2 regions of the Sodalis sp. RH14 genome follow, and region 2 is predicted to be linked to the other one. Evidence: predicted binding sites of a transcription regulator. Region 2 holds the regulator's gene; the other holds the start of a gene.

Evidence for each region. Region 2 encodes sigma-54, which starts transcription at its own class of promoters, with help from an activator protein. Its sites were predicted from a motif close to GTTGGCACANNTTTCGCTNT; they were not measured.
Region 1: a site for sigma-54 is predicted at 2,640-2,659, ahead of glnK (P-II family nitrogen regulator). Genes of this name have one in related genera too.

Annotation. Positions count from the first base shown of each region.
Region 1 covers NZ_CP178739.1:1,182,861-1,190,390, reverse strand. The annotation lists gene tesB (acyl-CoA thioesterase II) at 1-815, shown strand, start outside; gene amtB (ammonium transporter AmtB) at 922-2,208, opposite strand; gene glnK (P-II family nitrogen regulator) at 2,250-2,588, opposite strand; gene ACL2XQ_RS05215 (SmdB family multidrug efflux ABC transporter permease/ATP-binding protein) at 2,909-4,690, opposite strand; gene ACL2XQ_RS05210 (SmdA family multidrug ABC transporter permease/ATP-binding protein) at 4,683-6,452, opposite strand; gene ACL2XQ_RS05205 (Lrp/AsnC family transcriptional regulator) at 6,504-6,959, opposite strand; gene ACL2XQ_RS05200 (PLP-dependent cysteine synthase family protein) at 7,080-7,530, shown strand, end outside.
Region 2 covers NZ_CP178739.1:5,094,657-5,102,186, reverse strand. The annotation lists gene ACL2XQ_RS23230 (BglG family transcription antiterminator) at 1-480, shown strand, start outside; gene npr (PTS phosphocarrier protein NPr) at 481-753, opposite strand; gene rapZ (RNase adapter RapZ) at 750-1,604, opposite strand; gene ptsN (PTS IIA-like nitrogen regulatory protein PtsN) at 1,716-2,195, opposite strand; gene hpf (ribosome hibernation promoting factor) at 2,302-2,589, opposite strand; gene rpoN (RNA polymerase factor sigma-54) at 2,613-4,046, opposite strand; gene lptB (LPS export ABC transporter ATP-binding protein) at 4,094-4,819, opposite strand; gene lptA (lipopolysaccharide ABC transporter substrate-binding protein LptA) at 4,834-5,415, opposite strand; gene lptC (LPS export ABC transporter periplasmic protein LptC) at 5,393-5,962, opposite strand; gene kdsC (3-deoxy-manno-octulosonate-8-phosphatase KdsC) at 5,959-6,522, opposite strand; gene kdsD (arabinose-5-phosphate isomerase KdsD) at 6,537-7,523, opposite strand.

The DNA.
Region 1 (7,530 bases), 2.1 Mb from region 2:
TGGAGGAAGGCCTTTTTCGCGGTCAAAGCGAGGATTTGGGCCTGCCGCGGGTCTTCGGCGGGCAGGTGGTGGCCCAGGCTTTGTACGCCGCGCGGCAGACGGTCCCCCCGGCGCGGCATGTCCATTCCTTTCACAGCTATTTTTTACGCCCAGGCGACGTCAGCTTGCCCATTGTCTATCAGGTGGCCGAGCTGCGCGACGGCAACAGTTTCAGCGCCCGTCATGTCAGCGCCATTCAGCAGGGCCTGCCGATATTTTACCTGACGGCCTCGTTTCAGGCGGAAGAAACGGGCTTTGAGCACCAAAGCCCGATGCCCCAGGTGCCCGCCCCCGAGGGGTTGCCCTCGGAGCGGGATATCGCGCTGCCTCTGGCCGCCGGCCTGCCCGAGCCGCTGCGGCGAAAACTGACCGGTGAAAAGCCGATAGAAATGCGTCCGGTTGTTTTCCATAACCCGTTTAAAGGCGCCGTGGAAAAACCCGTGCGTTATGTTTGGCTGCGGGCTGCGGGCACACTGCCGGATGACCGTGAATGCCATCAATTCCTGCTGGGCTACGCGTCCGATTTTAACTTCCTGCCCACAGCGCTCCAGCCGCATGGCGTGGGGTTTCTTGAGCCCGGGGTGCAAATCGCCACCATTGATCATTCGATGTGGTTCCATCGCCCTTTTCGTTTTGACGATTGGCTGTTATATGCGATAGAAAGCCCTTCGGCGTCCGGCGCGCGGGGATTTGTGCGCGGACAGATTTTCCGCCGCGACGGGGTGCTGGTAGCCTCGACGGCGCAGGAAGGCGTGATGCGGCACCATGGGGTGTGAACCCACCCGGCCCGCCCGGCGCTTTGCGCAAATGAAAACAGGGGCGATAAATCGCCCCTGCTGATTTTCCATGGCCGGTTATCGTGCCCCGGCGCTGCATAGAAAATTATTCGTTATAGGCATTTTCGCCATGGCTGTTGACGTCCAGGCCTTCGCGTTCCTGTTCTTCGGACACACGCAGCCCCACCACCATATCGGCAATCTTGAAGCCGATAAAGGCCACGACGCCGGACCAGACCAGACAGACGATCACGCTGAACAGCTGAACCCAGAGCTGGTGCCCCATGGTAACACCCTGAGCGTAACCCACGCCGCCGAGCGAGGCGGAAGTGAATACGCCGGTCAGCAGGCAGCCTACGATACCGCACACGCCGTGCACGCCGAATACGTCGCAGACATCATCCACCCGCAGCCATTTTTTCAGGGCAACCACACCCCAAAGCCCGGCTACGCCGCCCACCAGGCCAATGACCAGTGCGCCACCGACGCCGACGGTGCCGGCGGCAGGAGTGATGGCGACCAGACCGGCGATACAACCGGAGCAGGCGCCCAGCAAGGAAGGCTTGCCGCGCAGCATCCACTCAACAAACACCCAGGACAGGATGGCGCCGGCGGTAGCCATGACGGTATTGAGGAAAGCCAGTGCGGCAATTTCGTTGGCAGCGCTGGCGGAACCGGCGTTGAAGCCGAACCAGCCGACATACAGGATCGCGGTACCGGTAAAGACCATCGGCAGGTTATGCGGCTTAAACGCTTCCTTGCCGAAACCTGAGCGTTTGCCCAGCATATAGGCACCCACCAAACCGGCACTCGCCGCATTGATATGAACGACAGTACCCCCGGCGAAGTCCAGCGCGCCCTGCGCCGCCAGATAACCGCCTGCCCAAACCATATGCGCCATCGGCAGGTAGGAAAAGGTCAGCCATACCAGCACAAAAATCAGCACCGCGGAGAAACGAATACGTTCCGCCAGGGCGCCGACAATCAGACCGACGGTAATACAGGCAAACGAACATTGAAACGCGACGTGGATCAGTTGATAGAACGTACCGGTCAGCGCCGTCAGCTCAATATTCTTCAACATGGTCCAACCGAACCCGCCGAAAAACGGATTGCCCTCGCTAAAGGCCAGGGAGTAACCGTAAATCAGCCACAGCACGCAGACCATGGCGAAGGTGACCGCAACCTGGGTCAACATCGACAGCACGTTTTTGGCGCGCAGCAGGCCGCCGTAAAACAAGGCAATCCCCGGTAAAGTCATAAACAGCACCAAAGCGGTGCTTATCATCATAAAAGCGTTATCGGCCTTGTCAGCAACAGGCGCTGCGGCCATGGCCCATGTCGGCAACAATGCTACTGCGCCGAGGCTGGTCAATGAGACAAGTTTCTTCATTTTCATTCATCCCTATCCACAAAATTCGCGCGTGTGTGTCGTTAAAGTGCTGCTTCGTCGGTCTCTCCGGTACGAATCCGGATGACCCGTTGTAGCTCAGCAACAAAAATCTTGCCGTCGCCGATCTTTCCGGTATACGCCGCTTTACTGATGACATCGATAACTTCATCTAGCTGATCGTCGGCAATGGCGATATCAATTTTTACCTTGGGCAGGAAATTAACGCTGTATTCGGCCCCGCGATACAGCTCTGCATGGCCCTTTTGCCGTCCAAAGCCTTTGACCTCGGTGACCGTCAGCCCTTGAATGCCCACAGCAGAAAGCGCTTCTCGCACGTCTTCTAATTTAAATGGTTTAATCACCACGGTTACCAGCTTCATATGTTCCCCCTCAAGAATTTGGATCTGAACTCGCGATCGCTACGCCTGAGTAAAGCAAAGCATGTGCCACAAATGTTTTGAAATAGAAATTTACCGTTGGACGCCCGCCGATACAGCAAAACCCGCCTCAGGCGCAGCATTGGCTCCGACGACGCGCAAAAATACACCAGCGAGGCGCACTGTATTAGTGCGCTACGCCAGATTACGGTGCAGAAGGGGGAATATCGGCGCCGGGATGCTCAATCCCGGTGCGCGCTGCGCTTAAGCGCCCAGCATGCTTATCCGCGGCTACCCACGGGCGGCACATCCGTCGCACATCGTCAGCCGTGCCCCGCGCCGGCCACCCTGACGTCGGCGGCGAGCGCCCTGCCGGCCTGCTGCAGTTGATACATCTGGAAATAGCGGCCCCGCTGCGTTAACAACGCCTCGTGGGAGCCCCGCTCCACCGCTTCGCCACGGTGGAGCACCAGAATTTCGTCAGCCTCGACAATGGTGGATAAGCGGTGCGCGATAACCACCAGGGTGGTCTGGTGGCGGATAGCCGCCAACGCCCGCTGGATCGCCTGCTCGGTGCCGGAGTCGATATTGGCGGTGGCCTCGTCGAGGATCAGGATTTGCGGAGTGAGGACCAGAACCCTGGCCATGGCCAGCAGCTGTTTTTGCCCGACCGACAGGGTATTGCCCTGCTCGCCGAGGCCGGCGTGGATGCCGCCCGGCATGGATCTGACCAGTTCCGCCAGTTGCACCTGTTCCAGGGCATGCCAGGCCCTGGATTCGCTGATATCACGCCCCAGGGTAATATTGGTGAATACAGTGTCCGCCATGACCACCGGGTCCTGCTGGACGATGGCGACGCCTTGTCTGAGCACCCGGTGCGACAGGCTGGCGATGGGCCGGCCGTCAAGCAATAGCGCACCCTCGCTGATGGGATAATAGCCCATCATTAAATTGGCCAGGGTGCTTTTACCGCTGCCGGTATGCCCCACCAGCGCGATAAAGCGCCGGGATGGCACCGACAGGGAAATATGCCGCAATACCGGCGTGGCATCGCGGTAGGAAAAGCTGAGGTCGCGAATATCAATACGTCCGCTGCTCAAGGGCCGGTCGTCGTCGCCGTACTGCTGCCGGTCGCCGTCCATCAGTTCAAAGATGCGCTCGCCCGCCACCACGGCCTGTTGCAGCATCGATTGCTGGGTGGTCAGTTCAATCAGCGGCTCATTTAAGCGGCCGAGATAATTGATAAAGGCATACAGTACCCCGACCCCGACGGTGCCCGCCGGGCTGAAGCTAAACAGCATCAGCAGGCCGCATAATACCAACGCCGACAGCAGGCTCAGGAGCGGGCGCAGCAAAAAGCCCTCAAGCCTCAGGGTCTGCATCCGCGCCAGGTAATGGGCGTGGCTGGCTTGCGCCAGCCGTTGGCCGAAACGCCCCTGCTGGCGAAACTGCTGGATGACGCTCATGCCGCTTATCGCTTCATTAAAGCCATTGTTGATATCCGCCAGATAGGCGCGCAGGCGACGCACGATCGGGGTGCTGAAATGCTGATACACCGTCATTACCAGCGCCACCACGGGGAAGATCACCATCGAAATGGCGGCCATGCGCCAGTCCAGCATAAACATCGCAATAAGCATGGCGCCCACCAGGGCGATACAGCGCAGCACCGTCGCCATCACCGTGACGTAAAGATCCTTGACCACCTCGGTATCATTGGTCACCCGCGAGATAAGCTGGCCCACCGGCTGGGTATCAAACGCGCTCAGCGGCTGGCGCAGCGCGGCATCCATGACCTCGGTGCGCAGTTGCTGCACCACGTCGAGCGCCGTTTGGTTGAACAACAGCGCCTGGTAGTAGCGCAGGGACGCGGACACCATCTGCAGGGCGATATAACCCAGTGCCAGCCCGGTCACCAGCAGCGGCGGAAAGGTTTTCAGCGGTACGACCCGGTCGATAAAAAAGCTGATCACCACCGGGCCGGCGACTTCCGCGCCGGCCGCCAGCCACAGCATGACCACCGCCAGCGTCAGCGGTTTGCGGTAAGGCCGGCTGTAGGCCAGCAGCCGTTTCAGCGTCGGCCACAGGGTTTGCCATTTACGCATCGGCCGCCTCCTGCCCGTCCGGATCGGCGCTGAGCGCTGCTTCCAACTGCTGGTAGCGGAACATATCCCGATACCAGCCCTCTTCCTGCAGCAGATGCTGATGTTCGCCCCGCTGGGCAAGGGTGCCGTGGCGCAGCACGACGATTTCATCGGCCGCATTCAGCGCCGACAGCCGGTGGGCGGTAATGATCAGGGTACGTCCCTCGCCCCACTGCCTGAGATTGCGCAAGATGGTATGTTCGGTACGCCCGTCCACGGCGGAGAGCGCGTCGTCGAATATCAGGATTTCCGCCTCCAGCAGCAGGGCGCGGGCAATGGACAGACGCTGTTTTTGCCCGCCGGACAGCATCACGCCCCGCTCGCCCACTTCGGTTTCATAGCCCTGCGGCAGCCGCAGGATATCCTCATGCACGCAGGCAAGGGTCGCCGCCCGCTCGATTTGCTCCCGGGTGGCGTCCGGCCGGCCGAGGGCGATATTACGCGCCACGCTATCGGAAAATAAAAACGGCGTCTGGCTGACCACCGCCAGGCGGCTATGCCACTGATCAAGGGAGACATCGGCAAGGGACATACCGTGGAAACGGATCTCGCCCCGGGTCACGTCAAAATGCCGCTGCAGCAGCGATAACAGCGTGCTTTTACCGGCGCCGGTCGGGCCGCAGATACCCAGCACCCGTCCCGGCGCCAGCCGCAAATGGATATTATTCAATGTCGGCTGCGGCGTGTGCGGATAGCTGAAGCTGTCGACGTCAACCTCAAGGACGCCGCGTCCGGGGGGAAGCATTTCCTTACCGTCCCTGACCTGAGGAGCCTCGTCCAGCGTTTGGCGGATCCGGCTATAGGCGGCGCTGCCCCGCTCGACAATATTAAACATCCAGGCTAATGCCAGCATCGGCCAAATCATCAGGCCCAGATACATAATAAAGCTGGTTAACTGCCCAAGCGTCAGCAGATCGTTCATCACCATCCAACTGCCGCCCCCGATGGCCAGCAGGTTAGAAAAGCCGACGGTCAGGTAAATGGTGGGATCGAAACGCGCGTCAATGCGCGCCACGCGCATATTTTTTGCGCCGGCGTCGGCGGCCACCTGCACAAACCGCTCCGACTGGTATCCCTCCAGACCGAAGGCCTTGATCATGCGGATGCCGGTAAGGCTTTCCTGCGTTTGGTTATTGAGCGACGAAAACGCCGCCTGGGCGGTTTTAAACCGCCGGTGCAGCTCATCGCCGTTGTGTTTAATCAGCAGCGCCATGACCGGCATCGGCAGCAGCGACAGCAGGGTAAGCTGCCAGCTTATCTGCACGCTCATCACCACCAGCACCGACAGGCCCATCACCAGCGAGTCCACCAGGGTCAGCACCCCTTCCCCGGCGGCGAATACCACCCGGTCCACGTCGTTGGTGGCGCGCGCCATCAGATCGCCGGTGCGGTGGCGCAGATAAAAACCCGGCAGTTGATGGCTGAGCAAATGATAAAACCGGGCGCGCAGCTCCACCGCCAGCTTATAAGAGGCGCCGAACAGCAGCACTCGCCATACGTAGCGCAGCAGGTATACCAGCACGGCGGTAAACGCCATGACGCCCAGCCACATCATGATCATCCGCGTGGAGGCCCGATGCTCCGTCACGCCGTCCACGATAACCCCGACCAGTCTGGGCGGGATCAGTTGCAGTATGGCGATAATGATCAACAGTAAGACCGACCCCAGATAACGTCGCCATTCGCGGCGAAAATACCAACCTAATTGTGCAAATAATCTCACGCAGTTTTATTCCAGACCTATTGAAAGTGACCCGCCGCAGCGAAAGATAAATTATAACGGCAATACGGTGGTATTTTTGATTTGTTCCATGGCAAAACTCGAGGTCACATCGATGAGGCCAGGCACGCCGTTCACCAGCCGCTTATAAAAGTTGTCGTAGCTCTTCATATCGCTCGCCACCACCTGCATCAGGTAATCATACTCGCCGGCCATGCGATAAAAGGCCAGCACTTCCGGCATTCCTTTAACCTGCGCCACAAAGGCCTGATACCAGTCGCTATTATGCTGCTGTGTTTTAATCAGCACAAAGGCGGTCAAGGCCAACCCCAGCTTTTCATTATCCAGCAGCGCCACCTTAGCGCGCACGATACCGGTTTCCTCGAGACGTTTAAGACGTTTCCAGCATGGTGTGGAGGTCAGGTTGACCGCATCCGCCAGCGTCTGAAGCGAAAGCGTACAGTCTTGCTGCAGCAATGAGAGTAATGTGCGGTCAGTTTTATCTAGCATAAGTATCTTTTGGAGAAAATATTTCTCTTATCACACGTTAATCGAGTGAAAAAGGCAACTTATTTTTTCTTCATCCCCGCTATGCTGTGAACCCCTCCTTCCGCTTTAAGGATAATTATTATGACCGCGCCCTGGGTGAAACAGGCCATCAGCGAAATCCAGTCTGATTTCCAGCGCTCCGCCGATACGCATTTAATACGGTTTCAGTTGCCGGCGTTTCCGGGCATTTTTTTCTATCTGAAAGATGAAAGCACCCATCCCTCGGGCAGCCTGAAACATCGGCTGGCCCGCTCGCTGTTTTTATACGGCTTGTGCAACGGCTGGATAAAGCAGGGCACCACCATTATCGAGGCATCGTCAGGCAGCACGGCGGTTTCGGAGGCCTATTTTGCCCGGCTGCTCGGCTTGCCTTTTATTGCCGTCATGCCGGAATGCACGGCTAAACGTAAAATTGAACAGATTACTTTTTACGGCGGCCGCTGCCATTTTGTCGGGCATAGCGCCATGATCTATGACGAAGCCAAAGCCCTGGCCCACGAGTTAAACGGCCATTATATGGATCAGTTTACCT
Region 2 (7,530 bases):
GGCAAACTGGTGCTGGTGGATCGCACCCGCCCTTATATGCTGGAAAAGTTCTTTTCTGAACAGCATTTTATGATTGTCGACCGGCCGCTGACCCAGCAGGCGCTGTTTAAGCAGGTATGCGGCCAGCTGAAGCGGGAAGGGGTTGTGGATAAGGATTTTTATCCCTCGGTGGTGGAGCGCGAGGCTATCGTCAGTACCCTGTTGGGCGACGGCATTGCGCTGCCGCATTCCCTGGGGCTGCTGGCCAGGCAGACGGTGATTTACACCATTCTGGCGCCGCAGGGCATAGCCTGGGGCGATAATGAAACCGCCTACGTGATTTTCCTGCTGGCGATCAATAAGACCGATTATGAAGAGGCGATGGCGATCTATGAGCTGTTCGTCACCTTCGTGCGCGAGCGCTCCATGCCCAGGCTGCGCGACAGTCGCGATTTCGCCGGCTTCAAGGCGGTGGCCATCGATAGCCTGAGCCGCGCGTGATCAGTCTTCGTCGAAACCGGCGTTAAACAGCTCGATCACCGCCGCCAGCGCCTGTATCTCATCCGGGCCGGTGGCCTCCACCTCGATCACCCGGCCTTTGGCCGAGTCCAGCATCAGCAGGGCGATAACGCTGCTGGCTTCCGCTTCGGTGCCGCTATCGTTGCGCAGCAACACCTCCGCGTCAAAGCTTTGCACCAGATCGAATAGCTTCATTGCCGGCCGGGCGTGCATGCCCAGGCGGTTCTTGATTTCCACCGTTTGTTTAACCGTCATGGTTTGCGCTTTTCCAGGGTGCGGTGCCGGGACTGGACGTTTTTACCGCGTGAACGGAAATAGTCCGCCAGCTGCTCGGCCACGTAGACCGAGCGGTGTTTGCCGCCGGTGCAGCCAATGGCCACGGTCAGGTAGCTGCGGTTATTGGTTTCCAGCATCGGCAACCATAACTCCAGGTAACTGCGGGTTTGATAGATAAAATTATGCACTTCGGTATGGCGGTCGAGAAAGGCCGCCACCGGCTTATCCAGCCCGGTCATCGGCCGCAGTTTGGGATCCCAGTGCGGGTTGGGCAGGAAACGCACGTCGAAAACATAATCGGCGTCGATGGGCAGGCCGTGCTTATAGCCGAAAGACTCGAACACGATGGTCAGCTCGCGCTCGCGTTTGCCCAGCAGCCGGGCACGCAGCATTTCCGCCAGCTCATGCACCGACATTTCCGTGGTATCGATAATCAGATCCGCGCGGGAGCGCAGCGGTTCCAGCAGTTCATTCTCTTCATCAATGGCGCTTTCCAGCGACAGGTTCTTGCTGGATAACGGATGCAGGCGCCGGGTATCGCTATACCGCCTGATTAGGGTGCTGCGATCGGCGTCGAGGAACAACAGCTGCGGCGAAAAGCTTTGCGGCAGGTTGTCCATGGCGTGCTCGAAAATCTCCGGCGTCTCGGGCATATTGCGCACATCAATGCTCACCGCGGCGGAGATATTCCGGTCGGCCAGCGTATTGGCCAATTGCGGCAGCAGCACCACCGGCAGGTTATCGACGCAATAAAACCCCATATCTTCCAGCGCGCGCAGCGCGACTGATTTCCCTGAACCGGATCGACCGCTGACAATCATCAGCACCATGACGACTCCCCTCTGGTATTTTTATTGACCCATTGGCCACGCTTGCCGTAATCGCGCCAATGACTCCCCGCTGGTCGGTACAGCGCCGGGCAGGCAATCCGACCCGGCGCGTTAAGACCCGGCTTCCGTTTCCGTCATTATGGCATACAGCTCTTCATCGCTTTGCGCGGCGCGCAGGCGACGGCAGACCGTTTTATCGGCCAGGCGCTTGGCCACCAGGGCCAGGGTGTGCAAATGGGTTTTACACTGCTCGGCCGGCACCAATAGCGCAAACAGCAAATCCACCGGTTGGTTATCTATCGCATCAAAGGCAATGGGCTGCTCCAGGCGGATAAACACACCGACCGCGCGCAGGGTGTCTTCTTCCAGCTTGCCGTGCGGGATGGCGATACCGTTGCCGATACCGGTACTGCCCATGCGTTCACGGGTCAATACGGCCTCGAACACCACCTGCGGCGCCAGGTTGAGCTGCTTGGCCGCCAGCTCGCTGATAATTTCCAGCGCGCGCTTTTTGCTCTGGCAGTGGATGGAGCCGCGGGTGCACTCAAGGCTTAACACCGTGTTTATTTGCAAAGCTGTATCGTTAGTCATTTCATTTCACTTAAGGCGCTTGTTTCACCTTTAAGACTCATCGGCCCGTTATCGTACGGATAACGAGCCGATGTGAGGTTAGGTAGCGATAATGGCTACAGTGAATTCAGTACTGTTTCAGTTTCTCTTTATGTTTGTTCAACTGGCGCGTCAGCTTGTCGATCAGCAAATCGACGGCGGCATACATATCGTCCGCCTCTGACGTCGCGTGCAGCTCACCGCCGTTGACATGGATCGTCGCTTCGGCAATCTGCTGGACTTTTTCGATCTTCAGAACAATATATACCTGATTGATCCGGTCGAAGTATTGTTCCAGCTTGGAAAATTTCGTCGTCACGAAATCGCGCAAAGCATCGGTGATTTCAACGCGCTGTCCGGTAATATTCAGCTGCATAGTGTCTTCCTTCTCTGTAGAGGTCAAACCATTTGCTTACGCTGGTTTGACGGCGGGATGGACAAAGACTCTCGGTATTTTGCCACGGTTCGCCGCGCCACCATAATGCCCTGATCGGAAAGCAGGGTGGTCAGCTTGCTATCGCTTAGCGGCTTCGCCGGGTTTTCCGCGGCGATTAATTTTCTCACCAGCGCACGAATGGCCGTAGAAGACGCTTCGCCTCCCCCCTCGGTATTGACGTGGCTGGAGAAAAAATATTTCAGTTCAAAAATGCCGCGCGGGCTGTGCAGATATTTTTGCGTCGTGACGCGGGATATCGTCGATTCGTGCATCTCCACCGCCTGGGCGATATCCGCCAGCACCATGGGCCGCATATACTCCTCTCCCTGATCGAAAAACGCCTGTTGCTGCTCCACGATGCAGCGGGTCACTTTTAACAGCGTGTCATTACGACTTTCCAGGCTTTTGATCAACCAGCGCGCTTCCTGCAAATGGCTGCGGATAAATTGTCCGTCCGAGTCATTGCGGGTGGTATTGCCGAGCGCGGCGTATTGCTGGTTGATTTTAAGATTGGGAATGCTGTCGGTATTGAGCTCCACCGTCCAGCGATTATGCACCTTGCGCACCAGGACGTCCGGGATGACATATTGCGATTCGGTGGTATTGATTGACTGGCCGGGCCGGGGATCGAGGGATTGGATCAGCGCCATGGCGGATTTCAGCACGTCTTCCTTTAGGCGGGTGGATCGCAGCAGGCTGCGGAAATCATGGCTGGCCAGCAGATCGAGATAGTCGCTGACGATAAGCCTGGCTTCGTTCAGGTAAGGGAAATCCTTCGACAGCTGCGATAGCTGGATCAGCAGGCAATCCCGCAGATCCCGCGCCGCCACGCCCACCGGATCAAAGCGCTGCACGCGTTTTAATACCGCTTCCACTTCGTCCATGGTGACGCTGTCGTCGCCGATGCACTCGAGGATATCTTCCAGCGGCACCGTCAGGTAACCGGTTTCATCCACCGCGTCGACGATGGAGGTGGCAATGGCGATATCGGTATCGGAAAACGGCGTCAGCTCCACCTGCCACATCAGGTAATCCTGCAGGGTCTGGATGGTTTCGCCCTGGTAAATCGGCAGTTCTTCGTCGCGGTAGTCGGTGCCGGTGCCCGAGGGCGTGCCCGCCGAGTACATTTCGTCCCAGGTGGCGTCAAGCGGCAGTTCTTCCGGCATGTCCTTCTGCTCCATCGCCTCGCGGGTATCAAGCGATTCGCTGTCGGGTACGTCGTGTGAGTCTATTTCTTCATGGACATCGGTTTGCTCAAGTAAGGGGTTGCTTTCCAGCGCGGTTTGAATCTCCTGCTGAAGTTCAAGCGTAGACAGTTGCAGCAGGCGTATTGCTTGCTGTAACTGCGGAGTCATGGCGAGTTGCTGACTAAACCTGAGTTGCAAACCTTGCTTCATATAATGCGTCAATTAACCTCTTGGGGCTTTCACTTCAGGACACCTTATCAGAGGCGGAACTCTTCGCCCAGATAAACACGCTTCACCTGCTCGTCCTGAAGGATTTCGGCGGGTGTGCCATGGGCGATAAGATGTCCCTGGCTTACGATATAGGCGCGCTCGCAGACGTCCAATGTTTCGCGTACGTTATGATCGGTAATCAGCACGCCCAGGCCGCTATCGCGCAGATGTTCAATGATTTTCTTGATATCGATGACGGAAATCGGGTCGACGCCGGCAAAGGGCTCGTCAAGCAGGATGAATTTAGGGTTGGCCGCCAGGGCGCGGGCAATTTCCACCCGCCGCCGCTCGCCGCCGGATAATGATTGCCCCAGGTTATCGCGCAGATGGGCGATATGGAATTCTTCCATCAGCGCATTGGCGCGGTCGTCGCGCTGCGAAGCGCTGAGATCGTTTCTGATCTGCAATACCGCCATCAGGTTATCAAACACGCTCAGGCGGCGGAAAATCGACGCTTCCTGCGGCAGGTAGCCGATGCCGCGCCGGGCGCGGGTATGCAACGGCAGCAGGCTGATATCGTCGTCATCGATAATAATGCGCCCGGCGTCGCGCTGGATGATGCCGACCACCATGTAGAACGTGGTGGTCTTGCCGGCCCCGTTCGGCCCCAGCAACCCGACGATTTCCCCTGAGCTGACCTTGAGGCTGACGTCTTCCACCACATGTCGGCCCTTGTAGGCTTTAGCCAGGTTTTCTGCGATTAATGTTGCCATGGGTTCAATTACTCTTATTTAGTGCCGGATTTGGGCGCCTTGGGCGCTGAGGACGCTTTGGGTGCCGCGCCCGCCGGGTTCTTATCCTGCAGCTGGGACGGCACCAATACGGTGGTGACCCGTTTGCCCTTGTCGCTGAAGGCTTCCATTTGCTGTTGTTTAACCAGGTAGGTGATGCGATCGCCCTTGACGTTGCTGTCGAGCTGTTCGAGATAAGCGTCGCCGGTCAGCACCACAAAATCGTTGGCCAGCTCATAGCGGACCTTTTGCGCATGGCCCTTCACCGGCTTGCCGTTGTCCTGCATCTGGTAAAACGTCACCGGATTGCCGTAACCCTCGACCACTTCCTTGCCCTGTTCGCCGTTGGGGCGGGTGATGACCACTTTGTCCGCCCGGATGTCGATGGAGCCTTGTTTGACCACCACCGTACCGGTAAGGGTGACGACATTGGTCTGCATATCGACGGCCTGCTGCTCGGAATCAATATTGATCGGCTGGTCGGTATCGCCGGTCAGCGCCAGGGCATTGGCGCTCGCCAGCAGCAGCGCGCCGGCCGCAAAAACGTAACAGATGTTATTTTGGATTTTGGATTTCATAAGAGGTCTTAACCTTTTCAATCAGCTCGGCAGTCTTGTTCCGCAGGTTTCCGCGCATTTTCATGCCTTTAGAGTTAAATCCGATGCCATATAGGGTCACCTCGTCATCGGAGGAAACATCCTGCGTAACAAGATTCACCACCGCGTTATCGGTTCTGATACGCTGCAGTTGTGAGGTTTCGGTCAGACTGTCAACCTGAACATGGCCGTATAAATAAAGCATTTTATCATTGGTCAGCTTGGCCCGATCGGACCGGACTGTCCAGGTGGCGACTTTATTCTCATCGTACATCGTCGCCACCGGCTGGGTAAACCAGCTAATCTGCTCGACGGCGAAGTGCTCGACGTGCTCGGAGATCAAGCGATAATTCATGGCGCCCAACGGATTGTATACCAGGGTAATGGTATGTTCGCTCTGGTAGGTGGGTTCGCCGGCATCGGGCGCCACCGCGTTCTGGCTGCCGTCGTTATCGGTCAGGTTCAGGCCGATTAGCACCAGGACCACCAATACCAGCAGTAGGGTGACCCACCATCTTGTTTTACTCATACCGACTGCCCTTTGGCATCATCAAGCTTCCCTTGCGCCAGCAGAATTAAATCGCAGATTTCGCGAACCGCGCCGCGACCGCCGGCAATATGCGTCACATAATCGGCCAACGGCAGCAGCAAAGGATGCGCGTCCGCCACGGCGACGCTTAATCCCACCCGCGACATCACCGGCCAATCAATAAGATCATCGCCGATATACGCGGCCTGATCCGCTGTTAAAGATAGTTTAACCAATAGATCCTCAAAGGCCAAAAGCTTATCCGACCGGCCCTGGTAGAGATGGGAGATCCCCAGGGTACGCGCGCGATCTTCCACCAGTTGGGCGGACCGGCCGGTAATAATAGCGACCTCGATGCCGGATGTCAGTAAGCATCGGATGCCGTAGCCGTCGCGGACGTTAAACGCCTTGAGCTCCTCGCCCTGGTTGCCTTGGTAGATAAAGCCGTCCGACAGGACGCCGTCCACGTCGCACACCAGCAGCCGGATATCCCGGGCGCATTGCAGTATCCGCTGGTCGACCGGGCCGTAACAGGTCGCGATAAGGGTGGTCTCTTGCATGGCGGGTTTCCTTGTTAAATAACGCCGGCTCGCAGCATATCATGCATATGCACCACGCCCATAAGCCGGTTCTGGTCGGCCACCAGCACCGAGGTGATATGGCGCGACTGCATCAGGTTAAGGGCGTCGACCGCCAGGGTATTGGGCGTCACCCGGATACCGCCGGCGGTCATCAGGTCGGCGATGCGCGCCTGGTTTAAATCCACGCCCATATCGAACACCCGGCGCAAGTCGCCGTCGGTAAAAATGCCGGCGATATTCAGCTTATCGTCGCATATCACCGTCATGCCGAGATTTTTACGCGTGATTTCCAGCAGGGCGTCGCGTAATGACGCATCCCGCGGCGTCACCGGGATTTCTTCGCCGCTGTGCATGATATCGGTCACCCGCAGCAATAGTTTACGGCCCAGCGCGCCGCCGGGGTGGGACAGGGCGAAGTCTTCGGGGGTAAAGCCGCGGGCCTGCAGCAGCGCCACCGCCAGCGCGTCGCCCATCACCAGGGCGGCGGTGGTGCTGGTGGTGGGAGCCAGGCCCAGCGGGCACGCTTCCAGGGGCACGTGGACGCAGATATGGATATCCGCCGCCTTGCCCATGGCGCTGGCCGGATTGCCGGTCATGCAGATAAGCGGGATCTGCAGGCGCTTGAGCACCGGAATCAGCGCCAGGATTTCATTGGATTCGCCTGAGTTGGACAAGGCGATGACGATGTCCTGGGCCGATACCATGCCCAGATCGCCATGGCTGGCCTCGCCGGGATGGACAAAAAAGGAGGGCGTGCCGGTGCTGGCGAAGGTCGCCGCCATCTTGCGGCCGATATGGCCCGATTTGCCCATCCCCATCACCACGACTTTGCCGCTGCAATAAAATATTTTTTCGCACGCGCGGCGAAAATCGTCGTTGATATATTGATCAAGCTGCGCCAGGCCTTCACGCTCGGCGGCGAGGACCTGTTTACCTGCTGCCGGGAAATCAAAATCCGGCGCTAACGACAAATGTGACATAACGTAT